3 regions of the Exiguobacterium sp. E4787 genome follow, and region 2 is predicted to be linked to each of the others. Evidence: riboswitches for the same ligand, from Rfam matches in the RefSeq annotation. Region 2 holds a riboswitch; each other region holds the start of a gene.
What was found. Region 2 has a riboswitch for thiamine pyrophosphate ahead of tenA (thiaminase II). Riboswitches for the same ligand answer to the same signal wherever they lie in the genome.
Positions count from the first base shown of each region.

Region 1: linked by a shared signal. The riboswitch ahead of thiT (energy-coupled thiamine transporter ThiT) and the one ahead of tenA (thiaminase II) in region 2 are both predicted to bind thiamine pyrophosphate.
Region 3: linked by a shared signal. The riboswitch ahead of KNP80_RS00120 (YkoF family thiamine/hydroxymethylpyrimidine-binding protein) and the one ahead of tenA (thiaminase II) in region 2 are both predicted to bind thiamine pyrophosphate.

Region 1 covers NZ_JACSLY010000002.1:247,415-249,681, reverse strand. The annotation lists gene rsgA (ribosome small subunit-dependent GTPase A) at 1-492, shown strand, start outside; gene rpe (ribulose-phosphate 3-epimerase) at 494-1,150, shown strand; TPP riboswitch at 1,170-1,270, shown strand; gene thiT (energy-coupled thiamine transporter ThiT) at 1,347-1,919, shown strand; gene KNP80_RS03780 (thiamine diphosphokinase) at 1,919-2,267, shown strand, end outside.
Region 2 covers NZ_JACSLY010000003.1:139,369-141,635, forward strand. The annotation lists gene thiM (hydroxyethylthiazole kinase) at 1-496, opposite strand, end outside; gene tenA (thiaminase II) at 493-1,167, opposite strand; TPP riboswitch at 1,249-1,353, opposite strand; gene pelG (exopolysaccharide Pel transporter PelG) at 1,415-2,267, opposite strand, start outside.
Region 3 covers NZ_JACSLY010000001.1:20,119-22,385, forward strand. The annotation lists gene KNP80_RS00115 (ECF transporter S component) at 1-459, opposite strand, end outside; gene KNP80_RS00120 (YkoF family thiamine/hydroxymethylpyrimidine-binding protein) at 452-1,045, opposite strand; TPP riboswitch at 1,128-1,228, opposite strand; gene KNP80_RS00125 (GTP-binding protein) at 1,290-2,267, opposite strand, start outside.

The sequences.
Region 1 (2,267 bases), on a different contig from region 2:
TACCGGTCAATCGGCTATGAGGTCATCGAGACGTCGACGGAGAACGGGGCGGGGATCGAACAAATTCGTGGGTCGTTTAAGGAGAAGACGAGCGTGTTCGCCGGACAGACCGGTGTCGGCAAGAGTTCACTCTTGAACGCGGTCGCGCCGGAACTTGAACTCGCGACCGGGAAAATCTCGAAGTCGCTCGGCCGAGGCAAGCACACGACGCGTCACGTCACGCTCATCACGCTCGCTGACGGGCTCGTCGCTGACACGCCTGGTTTCTCGAGCCTCGAGTTCCCAGAAGAACTCGCAGTCGAGGAGATGCGCTGGTGCTTCCCTGAGTTTGTCGAACGGCATGACGACTGCAAATTCCGGGGCTGTGCCCATTTGAACGAACCGGGTTGTGCCGTCAAAGCGGCCGTCGAGGCGGGAGAAATCGCTTCCACCCGTTACGAGAATTATGTTACGTTTATGGCAGAGTTAAACGATAGACAACGGAGGTACTGACATGATTAAAATTGCACCATCAATTTTAGCGGCGGACTTCGCCAACCTAGAGGCAGAAGTGAAGGCGGTCCAAGAAGCCGGCGCGGATTATATCCATTTTGATGTCATGGACGGTCAATTCGTCCCGAACATCTCGATTGGTCTCCCGGTACTCGCAAGCTTACGGAAGAAGTCGGACATGGTACTCGACGTCCATTTAATGATCGACCAGCCGGAGCGCTTCGTCGAAGACTTCATCAAAGCGGGAGCGGATATCGTCACAGTTCACGTTGAAGCGACGAACCATTTGCATCGCGTGCTTCAACAAATTAAGGCGGCCGGAGCCAAGTGTGGCGTCGTTCTCAACCCGCATACGCCGCTATCGTTGATTGAACACGTGCTCGGTGACGTCGACATGGTCCTTCTCATGACGGTGAACCCTGGCTTTGGGGGTCAGAAGTTCATCGAATCGGTCGTGCCGAAAATCGCGGCGTTGAACGAGATGCGCCAAGCGCGCCGTCTCGACTTTGAAATCGAGATTGACGGCGGCGTCAACGCGGAGACGGCGAAATTATGTATCGATGCCGGTGCTGACGTGCTCGTGGCCGGCTCGGCCATCTATAACGAGCCGAGCTATAAAGACGCAATCGATAGCATTCGCAACGCATCTCGTGTATAATCGTCCATAGAACAACAAATATTGTCGCAAGGGGTGTCACATTCTGTGGCTGAGAGGCATACGCTAACCCTTTGAACCTGTTCCGTTCACACGGACGTAGGGATGTGGCGAAAATGCACGTTGCTACTCGATAGCAGCATGGCGTTTACGTCATGCTGCTTTTTGTCGTTCGCTCATAATTTAAGGAGGGAAATAGATGAAACAACGTTTAAAATTACAGGCGCTCATTGAAATCTCATTGTTCGCCGCACTCGGTTTGATTTTTGATTTGCTCATCCCGTTCCGGATGCCGCAAGGCGGGTCAATCAGCTTGGCGATGTTGCCGATTTTCGTGATGGCGTATCGTCACGGCTTGAAAGGCGGACTTGCGACCGGTGCACTCGTCGGAACGCTGCAATTGCTGTTCGGGGCCTACATCTTCACGCCGGTCCAGTTCCTGCTCGACTACACGTTCGCTTACGGTGTCGTCGGTATGGCGGGACTGTTCGCGGGTCAAGTGAAACGAGCCGCCAAAGATGAGGCAAAAAAGACGCTCGTCGTCTATTTGGTGCTCGGCGCGCTCCTCGGCTCACTGCTTCGTTACGGCGCCCACGTCTTGTCGGGGATCGTCTTCTTCGCCGAATACGCGGAAGGTCCGGTCGTCGCCTACTCGTTCGCCTATAACATGACGTACATGCTCCCGTCCTTCCTCGTGTCGGCCGTCGTCCTCGTCCTCTTGTTCGTCTCGGCGCCGCGCTTCGCGACGCTCGCGACCCGGGACGTCCGCTAATGCGGGTGTTGATTGTGGCGGCCAGCCCGGAACCAATCTCGGGACTCCCGCGTGACGTCGATTACATCATCGGCGTCGATGGGGGGTACGAGACACTGTTGAACCACGGGCTGAACCCAGATCTCGTCGTCGGCGATTTCGACTCCTTCACGGGCGAAGTGCCGATCGACGCCGTCCGTTATCCATCTGAGAAAGATGTGACCGACCTCGAGATCGCTCTCGAGGCGGCACGGGGGCATGGCGCGACTGAGATGCTCGTATACGGCGCGCTCGGCGGCCGGCTCGATATGACGCTCAGCAATATCGGTCTGCTCGAGGCGTATCCGGAGATGCGTCTCGTCACGGCAG
Region 2 (2,267 bases):
TTTCTCCGGTCACGGCAACGACACAGGTGTAGCGTCGTGCCGCCTCACGCGCGATTTGATTCAAATCGTCTCGCGTTTCACCGGCGTCCACACCGCGCGCCGCCGCGTCGAGACCAATCAATGTCGCGATTTCTCCGGCATTCCCACGAATGACCGTCACGCGGACATGTTGCAGAATCGCTTTGGCGACGTCGCGCCGGAATGAGGTCGCCCCGACCCCGACCGGATCGAAGACGACTGGACGACCCGCTTGATTCGCCGCCTGCCCGGCTCGAATCATCGTACGTTCCGTCATTGCATCGAGCGTGCCGATATTAAGCACGAGCGCATCGCTCACGGATGCCATCTCGGCCACTTCTTCGACCGCAGATGCCATGACCGGGGCCGCACCGATGGCGAGCAACCCGTCCGCTGAAAAGTTGGCGACGACGATATTCGTGATGTTGTGGATGAGTGGCCGTTCGGCTCTGACTTTGTCCCATAAGTCGCGCTTCATCGTGTTACCCCCGCCGGTAAATCCCACGACTCGAGCGTCCACGCCATCTCCCAAAACGCGTGTTCATAATAACAACTCTTCAAGAACAGCTGCTGATACCGGAATCGCTCTTCCGCGGTCGCCTGTCCGGCGAGCACGTCGAGCCGTTCAATCTGTTCCTCGACGAGGTCGCGGAACCATTCCGACCCGTACGTCGCAATCCACGTCGTATAAATCGGATGATCGGGTGTCGCGTCTTTCAATCGCTCCCCGATCTCATAATAGACCCAGTAGCAAGGCAAGATTGACGCGAGCACGTCGCCGAGCGTCGGCCCAGCCTGTTGCATATGCATCGCATAGGCGTAAGCCGTCGGGGCCGGTTCGAACGTCGCCCACTCCGCCTCCGTCACGTCGAGCAACGTGAAAAACTCACGATGCAGCGCATGCTCCGCTTCAATCGTGTGAAGGGCGTGCGTCAAAAAACGGCTCGCCACTTCCATATTCGGGGCGAGCGTCGCGCCTTTCGCCTGTACTTTCGAAAACTGATTCAAATAATACGAGTCTTGCATGACGTAATGCCGAAATTTCGCCTCGTCGAGTTCACCCGTTCCGAGTTCGCGGACGAACGGGTGATCAAAACTGGCTTGAAACAAAGCATCTGCCTCTTGTCGTAGATGTGCGGTGAATGTCATGTGTTCTCCTCCTTTGTGATTAAAAAAGACGCCGCCTCCCATAACGGAAGCGGCGTCGGATTTACACAAAGTGTACGAGAACAATCGGTTCGCCCACTTCCCTACGCTAGCGTGAACTAGATCAGGTTCAAAGGGTCTGGACCTCGTCCATCTCAGCCGCGTCACGCGACTCCCCTAGTGGTAAACATTATGAAATTCGGTCGTCTACGACCACATCATATCAGTCTTTCCCTGTACTGAAAACCCTTTATCGCGAAAAGCGCCGGTTCAACAACGTTCCCATTTGCGAGAACCGCTCGGTGCCGAGCTTGCGCCGGTTCGACGCGGCGAACACGTAATAATCGACTTTGCCCATGTAATAAATCAAACGCAGGCCGGCCAAGAAGAACGTGATCGTCGTGCTGACGGCAAAGCCGACACCGTACCAATCGATGCCTCGCGGCAAGAGCAGTAACGTGAACAACGCGTTCAACGTGAAGAACGAGATGTTGACGAACAACGCCCCGCGCCGGTCCTCGAAATAGAGCAATAACAGCGTCAAGATGAGAATCATCGCATTCGCGAACGCCGCGAGCGTCGTCATCCGAAAGATTTGACCAATCTCATCCGGGACGCCGATCCAACTGACGAACGCGCCCGCCATCAGGATGGCGAACAGCGTCACGACGCCTTGGCTCCGCGCGAGTCGAATCAACTCATTTTTCAATACGGACGTCATCGTCTGTTTCGCCTTCTCGATTTGATGGAGTGCCCCGCCGTAGTTGATCAATCCATAAAACGTACGGTAGCGCTCATAAAATCGGGTCTCGACGGCGACGACGAACAACAGTTGCGTCGGGATAATCGTCAAGTACGACCAAAAGATGGCCGTATCATAATACGGGTTGAACAGGAACGAGTCCGCGATGATGACACGTCCTTCACCGAACCAGATGATGAAATTCGTGACCCAAATCCCGAGCACGTACAACACGCCGATGGCGAACAAGTCCGGATAGCGGTCGAAGTACTTGAAGTACGAGAACTCTTTCACCGCGTAACGGAGCGGGAACGTCCGGAGCATCGCGAAGAATAACCCGAACAACGTCACAATCATCCCG
Region 3 (2,267 bases), on a different contig from region 2:
ACGTAACGCGAACATCGTCGCTACGTATGTCGGACTGAGGGCAACGAGTCCACCCATGACATACGTATACGCGAAACTCGTCGCAGCTGCACCAAATCCGGCCAGCATGAGCACCCAAAGGTCATATCGCTTGTAGCCCGTGACCGCAAACGCCGCTTCAGCACCAAGTCCTTGAATGATCCCGACTAAAATAATACGAGGTCCAATCGCGTTACCAATCATCATCTCAATCGTCGCCGCAAGCACTTCTGACAAAAATGCTGCGCCAGGTCGGCGGATGATATAAGCCGCAATAATCGAGACGATGAACCAAATCCCAAAAATCCATTCGTACGCGATTGGTCCAATCAAGCCTGCCCATAGATTCCCGACATGGACGAACGCCAAATAGACGACAGCGAATACGACCGATAAAATGGCCAACAAGACGATTTCTTTTAACTTCCACGACTTAAGCATGCTGCTGTCCCTCGTGTGACGGGCTGTTCACGCTGAACGTGACCGTCATGACGACATGGCTCGTCTTCGCACGGACGCGGTCGAACGTCGCCTCGTAAAATGAAAACACCGGTTCGATGTCGCCGTGAATACCCGAGGCATAATGCATCGAGTCATTGAAAACGCCACGCTCTTTCGCAAACGCAATTTCTTCGTAGATGATGTCCATATACTTCGGGTCCCCGAGCGGATAGAGTGCAAATTGTGAAGATACGTACTGCGAGCCCGCCGTGCCATTCCCCGGCTCAGTCGTCACGTCGAGCAGATTGTCTCCTGCCGTGTCGCCTGGGCAGCCGACCGAGAACGTCCCGCTCATCGACACATGTTCTCCTGTCTTCGTCGCATGTGACAGGACGGCTTTGGCCACATCGAACACATGCTCACTTCGTCCACGGATGACCGTCGAGACGTCGTCGGTATGTCGCCAGACGTTTTGCAAGTTCGTCTCCTTCAATGCCCCTTTGATGACACTCACAAAATCAGACGTCATTGGGCTCAGCGTAAAGCGGAATCCGACGATCGGACTCCTTTCACATTGATTGTTCATGTTCTATTCCCCCTTAATTGTATGTACACAAAAAAGCCGCATCCATGAGAATGCGGCCACTCGTCCAATTTACAAATCCATTAGAAAAAGTGCCACACTTCCTCACGCCGGTATTACCCGGATCGAGTCATAAGGGATTGGAGCCATGCTCACATCTCAGCCGAAGCACCCCTAGTGTAGTCCAATGTATGCGGTTGTCTATGCAACGAAAAGTATAGACGACCACTCCGGATTTGTAAACGGTTTATGTGAAAGTCACGATACCGTTCCCCGGAAGCGTATCTTGCAACGTCGTCCAATCGAGGGTCATCTCCTCGTCTGTCAACAGACACGCGTCGAGTCCGGCCTCGATGACCGAACGCTCCATCCGCTGCCCAATCAAGACGAGCTCCGTCTGACGGTCCCCGTACGGCTCGACGTAATCGGCGGCGAGCTCGGGTTCTGCTGCGAACATAAGACGACGCTCTTCCTTCGGCAGCGTCGCGAGCCAACGTCCTGCGTGTTCAAGCGTCGAGGCGTACCCCGCTTGCGAGAACAGGCAGGCGAGGTCGTTTCGAGAAGCAATCCATAAGAACCCTTTGGCGCGGACGACTTGTTCCGGGAACGCCTCGATCCACGCATGAAGCCGCTCCGGGTGGAACGGACGGCGTCGACGATAGACGAACGAGCTGATGCCGTACTCTTCTGTCTCCGGCGTATGTACTTCCGCCTCAAGCTCGTGAATCCAGCCGGCGGCATGCATCGCCTGCTCGAAATTGAACAGATTGACGTCTAACAGCTCGGTCAATTCTACGTTCGCAAGGACCGACGTCAACAGTTTGGCGGTAGGATTGAGCGCCTTTAACAGCCCGGCCATCTCGTCGACTTCCGTCTCTGTCACGCGGTCCGCCTTGTTCAAGACGATGATGTCCGCGAACTCGATTTGATCGACGAGCAGATCGACGACTTCACGGACGTCCGTCTCATCGATGGCCTGCTTGCGTTCATGGAGTGACTCGCCCGAGTTAAAATCTTTCAAGAATCGATATGCATCGACGACGGTCACCATCGCATCGATATAGACGCGGCTCGTTAAATCGATCCCGAGGGCGTCATCGGCGTATGTAAACGTTTGAGCGACCGGAATCGGTTCTGAGATGCCGGATGATTCGATGATAATCCCGTCGAGTTCACGGTCGTTCGTGATGTCCTGTACCGCTTCGAGCAGGTCCTCACGAAGCGT